2 regions of the Allobosea sp. AK1 genome follow, and region 1 is predicted to be linked to the other one. Evidence: predicted binding sites of a transcription regulator. Region 1 holds the regulator's gene; the other holds the start of a gene.

Region 1 (7,181 bases):
AGAGATTGAAGGCGTCGATCATCTCCTGCGTCGAGAAGACCTCCTGGTCGCCATGGCTCCAGCCCAGCCGCACCAGATAGTTGCGCAGAGCCGCCGGCAGATAGCCCATCGAGCGATAGGCATCGATGCCGAGCGCGCCATGCCGCTTGGAGAGCTTGGCGCCATCCGAGCCGTGGATCAGCGGGATATGCGACATGCTCGGCACGTCCCAGCCCAGCGCCTCGTAGATCTGGGTCTGGCGGGCGGCATTGGTCAGGTGGTCGTCGCCGCGGATGATATGGGTGACGCCCATGTCGTGGTCGTCGACGACGACGGCGAGCATATAGGTCGGCGTGCCGTCCGAGCGCAGCAGCACGAGGTCGTCGAGATTCTCGTTCTGCCAGACGACGCGGCCCTGGACCTCGTCATTGACCACGGTCTCGCCGGTCTGCGGCGCCTTGAGGCGGATCACCGGCTTTGCGCCTTCCGGCGCCGTCGCCGGGTCGCGGTCGCGCCAGCGCCCGTCATAGCGCAGCGGCTTGCCCTCGGCGCGTGCCTTCTCGCGCATCTCCTCGAGCTCGGCCTGGGTCGCATAGCAGTGATAGGCCTTGCCGGCGGCAAGCATCTGCTCGGCGACCTCGCGATGCCGCGCCACGCGCTGGAACTGGTAGACGGTCTGCCCGTCCCAATCGAGGCCGAGCCATTCCAGCCCGTCGAGAATCGCGGCGATCGCCGCGTCAGTCGAGCGTTCCCGGTCGGTATCCTCGATGCGCAGCAGCATCTTGCCGCCTTGCCGGCGCGAATAGAGCCAGTTGAACAGCGCGGTCCGGGCTCCGCCGATATGCAGGAAACCGGTGGGCGAGGGCGCAAAGCGCGTGACGACGGCGTTGCTCATGGGAGGAAACTCCGGCCGGGCGGCGTGGGCCGTCCGGGGCAAGACAGGGGATGGCGCAGGTTGAGACATGACAACCGGCGCGCGCCCTGTAACATGGCTTGGCCGGAAACGTTAAGCGGTCAAATCGCAGCGCCGGCAGGGGAGGCGGGCGATGCAGCCGGCGCCGCCGGGGCAGGGGCAATCGGGAAGCCGGCGCGGCGCGCGCGCCGATGCCTTGCCGGCTCGCCTCCATGTCCCGGCCTCGCTGGCAGCAGGTCTCCGCGCCCTGCTTCGGCAGCTTTGGCTTCAGCTCCGGCAAGGCTTCGCGCTGGAGGCCGAAAGACGGCGCCCCTTCCTCTGGCTGCCGATCGCGATGGGCGTCGGCATCCTGCTCTATTTCGCAGCCGATCGTGAGCCGGCACTCTGGGCGCCGCTGCTCGGCCTGACCCTGAGCGCTGCACTGGCCTTCGCCCTGCGCCTGCGCCGCTTCGCCGCGATGGCCTGCCTCGCCGCGGCCGCAGCTTTCGCCGGATTCGCCGCCGGGGTCTGGCGTACGGCCGATATTGCGGCGCCGATGCTGGAGCGGCCGCGCATCGGCAAGCTCTCCGGCTTCGTCGAGAGCGTCGAGGCCCGCGACAAGGGCGCGCGGCTCGTGCTGCTGGTGACGGAGATCGCCAATGTGCCGGCTGACCAGCGTCCGAAGCGCGTCCGCGTCAATATTCGGCAAGGCTCCGTGGCACCGGGCGACCATATCATTGCCACGGCGCGCCTGCTGCCGCCGCCCGGACCGGCGCGGGCCGGCGGCTATGATTTCGGCCGTGATGCCTTCTTCCGCGGGATCGGCGCCGTCGGCAGCATCTCCGGCAAGATCGCGCTCGCGCCCGCGCCCCATCCGATGCCGACGCGCCTTGCGATCGATGTGATGATCGACCGCGCCCGCAACGCGCTGACGAAGCGCATCGCCGAGGTCGGAGGCGGGCAGGGCGGGGCGGTCGCCGCGGCGCTCGTCACCGGCAAGCGCGGCCTGATCACCGAAGCGACGAACAACGACCTGCGCGCTGCCGGCATCTATCACATCGTCTCCATCTCGGGCCTGCACATGGTGCTCGCCGCCGGCACGATCTTCTGGCTGGTCCGGGCGCTGCTGGTCCTGTCGCAGACGGTGGCGCTGCACTGGCCGGTCAAGAAGATCGCGGCGGCAGCGGCGATGCTCGGCGCGACCGCCTATTGCATCTTTTCCGGGGGCGATGTCGCGACCGAGCGCTCGCTGATCATGACGCTGGTCATGCTCGGCGCGATCCTCGTCGATCGCGCCGCGCTCAGCATGCGCAATCTTGCGCTGGCCGCCATGATCGTGCTGCTGCGCGAGCCGGAGGCCTTGCTCGGGCCGAGCTTCCAGATGTCCTTCGGTGCGGTCGCGGCGCTGATCGCCTTCGCGGAACGCTGGGAAGGGCGAAGCCGCACCGAGCCGCCGCGCGTGTTGCCCTGGCCGCTCGGAGCCGTTTGGACGGCGGCGCTCGGCATCCTCGTCACCACCATGCTGGCCACCGCCGCGACGGCGCCCTTCGGAGCCTATCACTTCCAGACCTTCAATCCCTTCGGCCTGCTCGGCAACGCCATGGCGCTGCCCTTCGTCTCGCTCTTCGTCATGCCGGCGGCGGTGTTCGGCGTGCTCGCCTATCCGTTCGGGCTGGACTGGCCGGCCTGGGCCTTGATGGGGCTCGCCTCCGACGTCGTCCTCAAGGTGGCGCATTGGGTCGCGGCCATCGACCATTCCACCGTGACGGTGGCGGCTTTCGGCTCAGGCGTGCTCGCCTGCTTTGCGATGGCGCTGCTCTGGCTGACACTCTGGACCACGGCCTGGCGCTGGCTTGCGGCCCTGCCGCTGATCCTCGGCGTCGCGATTGCCGGCAAGCCGGAGCGGCCGGAGATCCTGATCGAGCGCGACGGCTCCGGGCTGGCGGTGCGCGGTCCCGATGGCCGCCTCGCCATCGCCGGCAAGCCCAGCCGCTTCGTCCTGCAGCAATGGCTCGCCGCCGATGGCGACAGCCGCTCGCCCGACGATCCCAGCTTGCGCGCCGGCATCGCCTGCGACCGGCTGGCATGCGTTGCGCAGACCGCCGACAAGCGCACGATCTCCTATACGCGCGAGCGACTCGCCATCATCGAGGATTGCCAGCGCGCCGACCTCGTCGTGACCGCCATCCCCTGGGGCGGCACCTGCAAGGCCAGGCTGGTCGAGCGCATGACGCTATCGCGCGACGGCGCGACCTCGCTCTACCGGACGGCGTCGGGATGGAGCAGCCATATCGCGGAGCAGTCCGGCAGCGAGCGGCCTTGGAGCCGCCGGCGCGAGCGGCGCCTGACGGAGCCAGGCACGCGTCCCACCAATCAGTCGGTCACCGCACAGCCCGCACCGGCCGCCGACAACGAAGCCGAGGCCGACACCGAACGCCTTCAGTAGCGCCGCATCAGATTGACCAGCCGGCCCTGGATCTTGACCCGGTCAGGGCCGAGCACACGGGTCTCGTAGGCCGGGTTCGCCGCTTCGAGCGCGATCGAGGAGCCGCGCTTGCGCAGGCGCTTCAGCGTCGCTTCCTCGTCATCGATCAACGCCACGACGATGTCGCCGGTATTGGCCGTGTCCTGCCTGCGGATGACGACGGTGTCGCCGTCGAGAATGCCGGCCTCGACCATCGAATCGCCGCGCACTTCCAGCGCGTAATGCTCGCCGGAGCCGAGCATGTCCGGCGGCAGCGAGACGGTGTGGCTGCGGCTCTGGATCGCCGAGATCGGCGTGCCCGCCGCGATGCGGCCCATCACCGGGATGGCGATGGAATGCCGGCTGTCGTCCTCGGCAGGGCGCGGCTTGGCCATGCTGGGCTGTGAGCCCAGGCCGCCCTGGACGATGGCCGGGCTGAAGCGCGGACGCGCCTGAGGCGCGCCGAGCCCGTCCGGCATCTTGATGACTTCGAGCGCACGCGCCCGGTTCGGCAGGCGGCGGATGAAGCCGCGCTCCTCCAGGGCCATGATCAGGCGGTGAATGCCGGATTTCGAGCGCAGGTCGAGCGCATCCTTCATCTCGTCGAAGGAGGGCGGCACGCCACTCTCGCGCAAGCGTTCCTGGATGAAGCGCAGGAGTTCATGTTGCTTGCGTGTCAGCATGGTCGCCGCCAGCCCCTCAATGCGCAGATTCGAAACAAAGCACGAACACCATACGCGTTCTGCTTGTGTTCCGCAAGCCGCTACCGCAAGGGCAGGATCCGGCAGGCCTCGCCTTTCTTCGCGGGAGCGGCATGGGCCGGGCGGATCGTCAGGGCCTGCGCCCGTGCCAACGTACCGAGCATCGAGGAATCCTGCCGGTCGAACGGCGTTGCCACCCAGCCTTCCGGCGTCAGCGTGAGCTCCGAGCGCAGGTAATCCTCGCGCTCGTCATTGCCGGGCATGTCGCGGCCGAGCAAGGCAGGGATGCTGCGGTCGCGGTCGGCGTCCGCGATGCCGAGCAGCGCCTCGATCAAGGGCAGCACGAAGAGATGGCCGCAGACGATCGAGGAGACCGGATTGCCCGGCAGCCCGACCACGACCATCCGGCCGAGCCGCCCGGTCATCATCGGCTTGCCTGGCCGCATCGCGATCTTCCAGAAGCCGAGCGCCATACCCGCTCGCGTCAGCGCTTCCTGCACGAGATCATGCGCGCCGACCGAGGCCCCGCCGAGCGTGATCAGCACATCGGCATCGGCGTCGCTCGCCCTTGCGATCTTGCTGGCGAGGTCGGCATGGTCGTCGCGGGCGATGCCGAGATCGATGACGGTGCCGCCGGCCTTCTCGACCAGCGCGGCGAGCGAGAACGAGTTCGAGGCGACGATCTGGTCGCGGCCCACAGGTTCGCCCGGCGCCACCAGTTCGTCTCCGGTGGCGAGAATCGCCACCCGAGGCTTCCGCCGGACAGGCAAAGTCGGATGCCCCATCGCAGCGGCAAGGCCGAGCGCGGCACTGTCGAGCACGCGCCCGGCTTGCAGCAGCACGTCGCCTTCGTGGAAATCGAGCCCCGCAGCGCGCAGGAACTTGCCCTTCGCCGGCGGCACGCGGACCTGGATCACCGGGCCGCCGACGCCGTCGGCATCCTCCTGCATCAGGACGGTGTCGGCACCTTCAGGCATCGGCGCGCCGGTAAAGATGCGGACGGCCTGTCCCGGCCCGACCGATCCATCGAAGGCCCGGCCGGCAGCGGATTCGCCGATGACAGTGAGCGAAACGCCTTCCGCCATCTCGTCGCCGCGCACGGCATAGCCGTCCATGGCGGAATTGGCGAAAGGCGGCTGCGTCCTGAGTGCCTTGACCTCGCTGGCCAGCACCCGCCAGGCGCATTGTGCCAGCGGCAGGGTTTCCGCCCCGGTCGGCCCCGGAATGCTGTCGAGCAGCGCCTTGCGCGCGACGGGGACCGGAGTGAGCGCCATCAGCTAGCTTTCGCCTCGTAATCACCGGACTGGCCGCCGGATTTGTGCAGCAGGCGGATGTTCTCGATCCGCATCGCCCGGTCGACGGCCTTGACCATGTCGTAGACCGTCAGACAGGCGACGGAGACGGCGGTCAGCGCCTCCATCTCGACGCCGGTCTGGCCCTTCATCTTCACCTCGGCCCGTACGCGTACGCCCGGCAAGGCCTCGTCGATATCGAGATCGACGGCGATCTTGCTGAGCAGCAACGGGTGACAGAGCGGGATCAGTTCATGCGTGCGCTTCGCCGCCATGATGCCGGCGAGGCGCGCGGTGCCGAGCACATCGCCCTTCTTGGCGTTGCCGTCGCGGACGATCGCGATCGTTTCCGGCGCCATCACGACTTGGCCCTCGGCGATCGCCATGCGGGTCGTCTCGGCCTTGCCGCCGACATCGACCATATGCGCCTGGCCTTGCGCGTCGAGATGGCTGAGCCGGCTCACGCCGCGACGGCCTTGCCGGTCAGCAGCGCCTGCGTCGCGGCGGTGACGTCGGCCTGCCGCATCAGGCTCTCGCCGACGAGGAAGCTGTTGACGCCGATCGGATTGAGCCGGGCGATGTCGTCATGCGTGAAGATACCGCTCTCGCTGATGACGATCCGGTCAACCGGCACGCGCGGTGCCAGCCGCTCGGTGACCGCAAGATCGACATTGAAGCTGCGCAGGTCGCGGTTGTTGATGCCGAGCATCCGGCTTTCGAGCTTCAGCGCCCGGTCGAGCTCGGCATCGTCATGGACCTCGACGAGGACGTCCATGCCGAGCTCGCGCGCGGTCTCGTTCAACGCTTTGGCGGTGGCATCGTCGACGCCGGCCATGATGATCAGGATGCAGTCGGCGCCCCAGCTGCGGGCCTCGTAGACCTGGTAGGGCTCGTAGAGGAAATCCTTGCGCAGTGCCGGCAGGCCGGCAGCCTCCCGCGCTTCGGTGAGGAATTCCGGCCGCCCCTGGAAGGACGGCGCGTCGGTCAGGACGGAGAGGCAGGCCGCGCCGCCGGCCGCATAGGCGCGGGCGAGCGAAGGCGGGTCGAAATCGGCGCGGATCAGGCCCTTGGAGGGGCTCGCCTTCTTGATCTCGGCGATCAGAGCGGGCGTGCCTTGTGCGAGCTTGCCGGCCAGCGCATCGGCAAAGCCGCGCGGCTTGGAGGCTGCATGCGCGCGGCGCTCGATCTCGGCCTGCGGGACCGCGGCCTTGGCTGCCGCGATCTCCTGGCGCTTATAGGCTTCGATCTTCGCGAGGATATCGGTCATGCCGGCCTCACGCGTTCGAGGCTTTGACGAGCGCGGCGAGCGTCGCCTTGGCCTTGCCGGAATCGAGCGCGGCCGTCGCCTGGGCGAAGCCGTCCTTCAAATCCCGGGCCTTGCCGGCGACGAGCAGTGCCGCAGCCGCATTGAAGGCAGCGATGTCGCGGAAGCCGGTCTTTTCGCCGGCGAGCACGGCGTTGAGCGCCGCCGCGTTCTCCTCCGGCGTGCCGCCGCGCAGTACTTCCGGCTTGGCGGGCTCAAGGCCGACATCGGCGGGGCTGATCGAGAAGCTTTCGATCTTGCCGTTCTCCAGCGAGACGACGCGGGTCGGGCCGGTGGTGGTGATCTCGTCGAGCCCATCCGAGCCGTGCACGGCCCAGACGCGGGTCGAGCCGAAGGAGGCGAGCACCTTGACCATCGGCTCCAGCCAGGTCTCGGAGAAGGCACCGATGAGCTGGCGTTTGGCGCCGGCCGGGTTGGAAAGCGGGCCGAGCAGGTTGAAGATCGTGCGCGTGCCGAGCTCGGTGCGTACCGGCGCGACATGGCGCATCGAGGCGTGATGCGTCGGCGCGAACATGAAGCCGACGCCGGC
Region 2 (7,181 bases), 410 kb from region 1:
TTGGCGAAGCTGTTCCAGACGGTGACGTCGAGCGGGTTCAGCCGGTCGCAGCCGAGGAAGCGCATCGTCGGCACCGGGCAGCCCCAGCGGCCGCCATCGGCGCGCGCCTTGGTCAACCGTGCCTCCTGGGCGCTCTTCTGGCTGACGCCGACGATGCCCTCCAGCATCGGCGAGAAGCGGAAGGCCGCGATCCCGGTCTTCACGAAGGATCGGTCGAGACTGTCATAGCTGGTGCTCAGCCGGGCGGCGTAGGGCTTGTCCTTGCCCTTCAACAGGTCTTCCGGGTCGAGCGTGCGGTAGGCGACGATGCCGCCGAGCGCGTCCGCGCCCCACAGCACCGAGCCCGGCCCGCGCACGATCTCGACATTCTTGAGGAAGGGCAGGTCGACGAAGTCGCGGTTGCCGTCGGTGACGCGCTCGATCACGCGCGAACCGTCGACCTGCATCTGCACCCGGTTGCCGCCGACGCCGCGGATGGTGAAACCGCCGTAATTGCCGAACGGGTCGGTGCTGCTGGTGATGCGGTTGACGCTGACGCCCGGCTGGTAGCGCACGAGGTCCTGCGTGTCGCGGGTGATCCGCTCGTCGAGTTCCTGCCGCGTGATCACGCTGACGGTGCCGGGAACATCGAGAACCTGCTTCTCGCCGCGCGATGCCGTGACCGTGATCTGGTCGAGCGGGATCATCTGCTCACTGCTGGGCGCATTGACCTGCGGCGCTTGCGTTTGCGCCTGTGCCACCGAAAGAGCTGTTGTCGACAGCAAAGCTGCCAGGAAAGTCAATCTAGAATTATTATTCATTACGTAACCCCAGTCCCATGTCCGGGGCGTGTAATAGTCTTCTCAAAGGATTCGCAAGTTGATTCTTTGCGCGATGGCAATATAATAATTGCTATAATTCAAAAGAAAAGCCTTCGATATAATATAGTTATTACAATAGCCTGTTGTGTAAAGCCCTATCTGAACAAATGGAGAGAGAATTTGTTCAATGCTCCGTGGCCAGTGAAGCTGGAGCTTTGGCTCGACTCCGCGGGCGGCGGTCAGATCAGTGCCAGCAGGTGCAGCCCGACGAAACAGCCGGCGCCGCCGGCGATCAGCAGGAGCGGATTGACCGGCGTCAGCATCAGCAGGGCTGTCGAGACCAGCGCGATGCCGCGGCCGAGCCAGCCGCTGTCGAGGGACTGGATCAGCACATAGCTCGCCGCCAGGATCATGCCCGCAGCGACCGGTCGCAAGCCCCTCTCAAGCGCGCGCAGCAGGCGGGCGCCCTCGTAGCGCGACCAGATATGGGCGACGCCGTAGATCAGGAAGGCGGTCGGCCCGAAGATGCCGGCGGTGGCGGCGAGCGCGCCCCAGAACCCGGCGATCTGCCAGCCGATCAGCGTCGCCAGCAGCGAGCCCGGCCCCGGCGCCAGCCGCGCGATCGCGAAGGCGTCGACGAATTGCGCGGCGCTCATCCACTGATGCACCTCGACGATCTGGCGATGCATGTCGGCGATGGCGCTCTGGCCGCCGCCGATGGTCACCAGCGAGAGCGGCAGGAAGACGAGCAGGATGCTGAAGGGCAGGGATTGCATCCGGTCGCTCAACCGTCCCGGTAGGTCACGGCGACGCTGAGCGAGCCGAAGCCGAGCACCGTCCAGAGCAATGGCCATTTCAGGATCGCGACCGCGACGAAGGTCGCGGCCATGATCGCGAGCGGGAAGACCCGGCGCGGCACCCGGCGCGCGGCGGTCAGCCCCATCGCCAGCGACAGGCCGATCGCACCCGAAGCTGCGCCGCTCAGCGCGACATGGCTGAGTTCATAGCTGCTGAGCGAGGCGAAGGCGCTGCCGATCAGGACGATGACGAAGGCGGCGGGCACGACGATGCCGAGCCAGGAGGCGATGGCGCCGTTGCGTCCGCCGAGCTTGTAGCCGATCCAGATCGCCATGTTGGTGACATTGACGCCGGGCAGGGCCTGCGCGACCGAGAGCCCGTTGAGGAAATCCTCCTCGCTCATCAGGCGCCGCCGCTGCACAAATTCGCGGAGCATCCAGCCGCTCAGGCCGCCGCCGAAGCTGGTCAGCCCGATCCGCGTGAAGATCAGGAAGAGCTGCGGCGCGCTCGGGCGCTCGGCCAAGTTATCCGGCATCTGATTCTGCGCCATGGGACGGCTGATGAATCCAGAAAGCAGGCTTCACCGGGATTGGCCAGCGCTGAAGCGCATTGCCGGCATGAAGCCGTGCTCTGCAACGCTTCGCGCAGGCGGTGGTCGTTAGCGAGTCGGAGCGTCCGACCGTCGCAAGGTGCGCTTGACGGCGCGCTTCAATTGGGCGCCGGCCTTGCGCACGAGTTCGCGATTGCTGCCCGCGCGTTTCTTGCCGCCTGGCGAGGATGCGGGAAGGGGCAGGGGAGTCTCCTTGGCATGCAAGACTGCCCTGCCGGGGCCCGGCGGCTCGGCCGGCGCGATCATGAAATCGGGGCCGCTGACCGGCAGCGCCGCCATGGCCGGATCGACGAAGGCCTTGATCGGCAGGTGGTCTGAGGCGATGCGCGCGAGTGGCGTATCGTGGACTGCGACTTGCGACAGGATTTCCGGGCGGTTGGCGATGATCCGGTCGAGCGCCAGCAAGGGCAGCCCGGCCGGGAAGCTCGGGACCGGCACGGGCATCGCGCCGAAGGCGGCATCGAGCGCGCTCAGTGCCGAGCGGCCGCCGAGGCGCCATTCGTTGAGATCGCCGAGCAGGAGGGTGGGGCGCTCGTCCCGGCTGCGCATCAGGTCGATGATCATCCGGGCCTGCTGCGAGCGCGAGCGCCTGAGCAGGCCAAGATGGGCCGCGACGATCCGAAGTGCCGCGCCGCTCTCGAGGTCGATATCGACGACCAGCGCGCCGCGCGGCTCCAGCCCCGGCAGCGAGACCTGATGGACGTCGCGCACCAGCCCCTGCCGGAACAGTACGACATTGCCGTGCCAGCCATGCGCCGCGGCATTGGTGCTTTCCACGGGAACAGGGACGAGGCCGGTCTCGTCTTTCAGCCGGGCGAGGTCGAGCAGGCCGTGGCGGGCGCCGAAGCGCTTGTCGGCCTCCTGCAGGGCGATGACATCCGGCGCGATCTCGCGGATCACCTGCCCGATCCGGCCGGGATCGAAGCGGCCATCGACGCCGACGCATTTATGGACGTTGTAGGAGGCGACCAGCGTGCCCCCGGAACGACCGTTCTCTCCGGCCGAAACGGTGCCGGGGCGGTTGTTGCGCTGGCGCAGCGAGGCGATGATGCTGGCGGGCAGGCTCTGGTTCTTCTTCTGCATCGCTCCGCCGGCTCGTGCTCCGGATCCGCCTTGGTAGGGCGGGTCACGGTTTAGGCGCCTCTGGCATCAGGGATATGACTGCTTCGGCTCAGAGATAGGGCGAGCCGAGCCAGATCAGCCTGTCGATCAGACGCATGACATAGGGCCGGGCGCGCAGGCCGGCAAGCGTGACCGGGGTCGCAGTCGACATCACCGTCTCGATCCGGCGCTCGATCGCGCGGGCGAATCCATGGTCGAGAACCTCGAGGTCGATCTCGAAGTTCAGGCGCAGCGAACGCGGGTCGAGATTGGAGGAGCCGACATAGGCCCAGCTCCCGTCGACGGCGAGGAGCTTGGAATGGTCGAAGGCACCGGTGGAGCGCCAGATCCGGCAATAATTCTTCAGGATCTGGTCGAATTGCGCGGTCATCGCGCGGTCGACCAGCACGAGGTTGTTGACCGAGGGCACGACGATATCGATGTCGACGCCGCGTCGCGCCGCGGTGACGAGCGCGCTGATCAGTTCCTGGTCGGGCAGGAAATAGGGCGACATGATCTTGACCGACTGGCGCGCCACCGACAGCGCGCCCATCAACAGCTTGTGATTGGTTTCCAGATAGGAATCCGGCCCGGTGGGCACCGCGCGCGCCAGCACCGGCATGCCGCTTCGCGCCAGCTCCGGAATCTCCCAGGCCGGGCCGGCCAGTGCTTCGCCGGTGGCGAAGCACCAGTCCTCGGCCGCGACGGCGAAGAGATCGGCCACCACAGGCCCTTCGATGCGGAAATGCGTGTCATGGGCGAAGGCATCACCGGCGAATTCGCGGGTGAAACCCTCGCGGATGTTCATCCCGCCCATGAAGCCGATCGCGCCGTCGACGACGATGATCTTCCGGTGCGTCCTGAGATTGGCATAGGGCAGCCGCAGGCCCATGATGATGTTGCCGTTGAAGACGTCGACCGCGACCCCGCCCTCGCGCAGGTGCCCGGCGATGCTCGGCACCGAATAGCGCGCCCCGACCGCGTCGATCAGCACCCGGGCCGCGACGCCGCGTTTCTGCGCTTCGATCAGCGCATCGGCGATGCGCAGGCCGATCGGGTCCCGGTCGAAGATGTAGCTTTCCAGGATGATGCTGCGCTCAGCCGCCGCGATGGCGGCGAGCATCGCGCCATAGGCCTCGTCGCCGGTCTCCAGCGTGTCGATGCGGTTGCCGGTGGTCAGGGGGTGGCGGGCGACGCGGTCGCCGAGCGTCTTGAGCGCGAGGAAGCGCCGGCCGAAATGCGTCGCGACCGCCTCGTCCTCGACATGGAAATCGGCCGCCGCCATGCCATGGCCGGGGCGCTGGGCCAGGATCGAGGCGCGGCGGATGCGGTTGACCCCGGCGATGGCGTAGAGCAGCGGTCCGATGATCGGCGAGAGGATGATGACGCCGACCCAGCCGATGGCGGCGCGCACCTCGTCCTTGGTCATCACCGCATGCGCGCCGGCGACGGCCGACAGCGCGATCGTGATGACCGCGAGGATATGCGGCCAATAGGTCGAGAGAATCCCCCACATGCTGCTGAGGCTAGAGCATTTTCGAGCGAAGTGGGCGTCGGTTCGCATGAAGAAATTGCGATAAATGAAAACCGAGAGCCTGCGGCGGAGCGGATATTCCGGGCGCTGCTCTTCCGAACGCGCCTCTGCACATGTCAGTGCCGTGGCCTCGAGAGCTGTTTGCGCAGCAGCTTCGGAATGACGAGACCCGCCCCGCGTCATTCTCTGGCAGGGGCATGGGGAAGGCGGGAAGACTCGACTCGCCTTCCGGTGGGGAGCGTTCTATAAAGAACAAAGAGAGAACATAAGCTTTGCCCCATGCCCGAAATCGCCTCGACCCTGTCCGATCTGCGCCGCAGCCTCTCAGAGGCCGCCTTGCGGGGCGGGCCGGTTGCGGCCGGGCGGATCGGCCTCGGCGTGCCTGCGCTGGACGAAGCCCTGAACGGCGGGCTCGCACGGGCGGCGCTGCATGAGGTCTACGCTGCCGAGGTCGCCGATCTCGCCGCCGCGACCGGCTTCGCGCTCGGCCTCGCGCTGCGGGCGGGGGTGGCAGATGAGAAGGCCGGAGCATTTTCGAGCGAAGTGGGCATCGGTTCGCGTGAAGAAACGCGGAATGGCTCCAACGAGCGTTCCATCCTGTGGGCGCGGCAGGATTTCGTCGATGCCGAAGCCGGGCGATTGCACGCGCCGGGATTGAACGAATTCGGCCTCGATCCGTCACGCCTCCTGCTGGTGCGGGCGCGCGACGGCGAGGGCGTGTTGCGGGCGGGCGCCGAGGCGGCGCGCTGTGCCGCGCTGGGCGCCGTGCTGATCGAACCCTGGGGCGAGCCGCGCCCTTTCGACCTGACGGCGAGCCGCCGTCTCGCTCTGGCGGCGGAAGCCTCGGGCGTGCCGGTGCTGCTGCTGCGCGTCGCGGCGACCGAGGCGCCGAGCGCGGCGCGCACGCGCTGGCAGGTGAGGGCGCTGGCCTCGCGGGCCTTGGAGGCGAATGCGCCGGGCGCGCCGGCCTTCGCCCTGAGATTGCTGCGCCAGCGCGGCGGCGCGGCCGAACGTGAGTGGCGTGTGGAGTGGGACCGTGACCGACATTGCTTTGCGGAACGCAGCCTTTTCGACCGAGCTTCCCGGACAGACCATGCCGCGCCGCTATCTCGCCCTCTGGTTCCCCTTCCTGGCGACGGACAGATTGCGGCGGACGGGCGCGATTCCGACCTCCGGCGCGCCGGCTGAGAAGCCGCACGTGCTGACCGAGATGCAGGGCAATGCCCTGCGCCTCGTCGATTGCGACCGGCGCGCCGTCGATCTCGGCCTGACGCGCGGGATGACGCTGGCCGATGCTCGCGCTCGCATTCCCGATCTCGTCGCGCTGGAGACGCAAGCTCAGGCCGATTGCGAATTCCTCGAAGCGCTCGCCGGTTTCTGCGACCGTTTCACGCCGCTTGTCGCGCTCGACGAACCGCATGGCCTGATCCTCGACATCACCGGCTGCGCCCATCTCTTCGGCGGCGAGAGGGGGCTCGGTAATCTGGCTGGGCGCGCCATGCAACGCGGCGGCCTCAAGCTCAAGGCCGCCATCGCCGGCACGCCCGACGCCGCCCGTGCCTGCGCGCGGCACGGTCTCGGCGGCATCATCCCGCCCGGCCAGGAGGAGGCGTGGCTCCGCCCGCTGCCGACCGCCGCGCTGGATACCGACGCGGAGACCGTGATCGCGCTCTCCCGCGCCGGCCTCAAGACGCTCGACCATCTCGCGGAGCGCCCTTCGGAAACGCTCTCGGCCCGCTTCGGCGAGGCGCTGGCGGTCAAGCTCCGGCGTATCCTCGGCCATGAGGATCGCCGCATCACGCCGTTGCGCCCGCCGCCCGACTGCGTTGTGGAGCGCCATTTCGCCGAGCCTTTCGCCGACACCGCGAGCCTCGAGGCTGTCGTCGTCAGGCTGATCGGGGAGGCGGCGCGGGTCTTGGAGGCACGCGGCGAGGGCGGTCGCGTCTTCGAGCTCGGCTTCTTTCGCAGCGACGGCGCGGTGCGCCGCCTCGCCATCGAGACCGGCCACCCGTCGCGCGACGCCAAGGCACTGCTCAGGCTCTATCGCGAGCGCGTGGAAACCTTGTCCGATCCGCTCGATCCCGGCTTCGGCTTCGATGCGATCAAGCTCGCAGTGCCGCTCTGCGAGCCGCTCGACACGCCGCAGCACAGCCTCGATGGCCGCGCGGTCGAGGAGGAGGCAGTGGCCGATCTGGTCGACCGGCTCGTCACCCGCTTCGGCCGCGACCGGGTGCTGCGCTTCGCGGCGCAGGATACGCATCACCCCGTTAGGGCCGCGAAGGCGCTGTCGGCCGCTGCGCCGCTGCCGGACGCAGCTTGGTCCGTACCGGAGCCGCAG

What was found. Region 1 encodes LexA, which represses DNA repair genes until DNA is damaged. Its sites were predicted from a motif close to TGTTCNNNNTGTGTTCNG; they were not measured.
Region 2: the regulator LexA is predicted to act here: its motif matches at 5,092-5,109, upstream of FHT98_RS21905 (ImuA family protein).

What each region holds. Positions count from the first base shown of each region.
Region 1 covers NZ_VFMG01000001.1:4,967,666-4,974,846, forward strand. The annotation lists gene gltX (glutamate--tRNA ligase) at 1-874, opposite strand, end outside; gene FHT98_RS23685 (ComEC/Rec2 family competence protein) at 1,026-3,317, shown strand; gene lexA (transcriptional repressor LexA) at 3,311-4,018, opposite strand; gene FHT98_RS23695 (molybdopterin molybdotransferase MoeA) at 4,099-5,310, opposite strand; gene moaC (cyclic pyranopterin monophosphate synthase MoaC) at 5,310-5,792, opposite strand; gene trpC (indole-3-glycerol phosphate synthase TrpC) at 5,789-6,595, opposite strand; gene trpD (anthranilate phosphoribosyltransferase) at 6,603-7,181, opposite strand, start outside.
Region 2 covers NZ_VFMG01000001.1:4,556,949-4,564,129, forward strand. The annotation lists gene FHT98_RS21880 (TonB-dependent hemoglobin/transferrin/lactoferrin family receptor) at 1-686, opposite strand, end outside; gene FHT98_RS21885 (chromate transporter) at 1,040-1,576, opposite strand; gene FHT98_RS21890 (chromate transporter) at 1,585-2,133, opposite strand; partial or broken gene FHT98_RS21895 (endonuclease/exonuclease/phosphatase family protein) at 2,494-3,291, opposite strand; gene FHT98_RS21900 (phospholipase D-like domain-containing protein) at 3,380-4,825, opposite strand; gene FHT98_RS21905 (ImuA family protein) at 5,123-6,031, shown strand; gene FHT98_RS21910 (Y-family DNA polymerase) at 5,937-7,181, shown strand, end outside.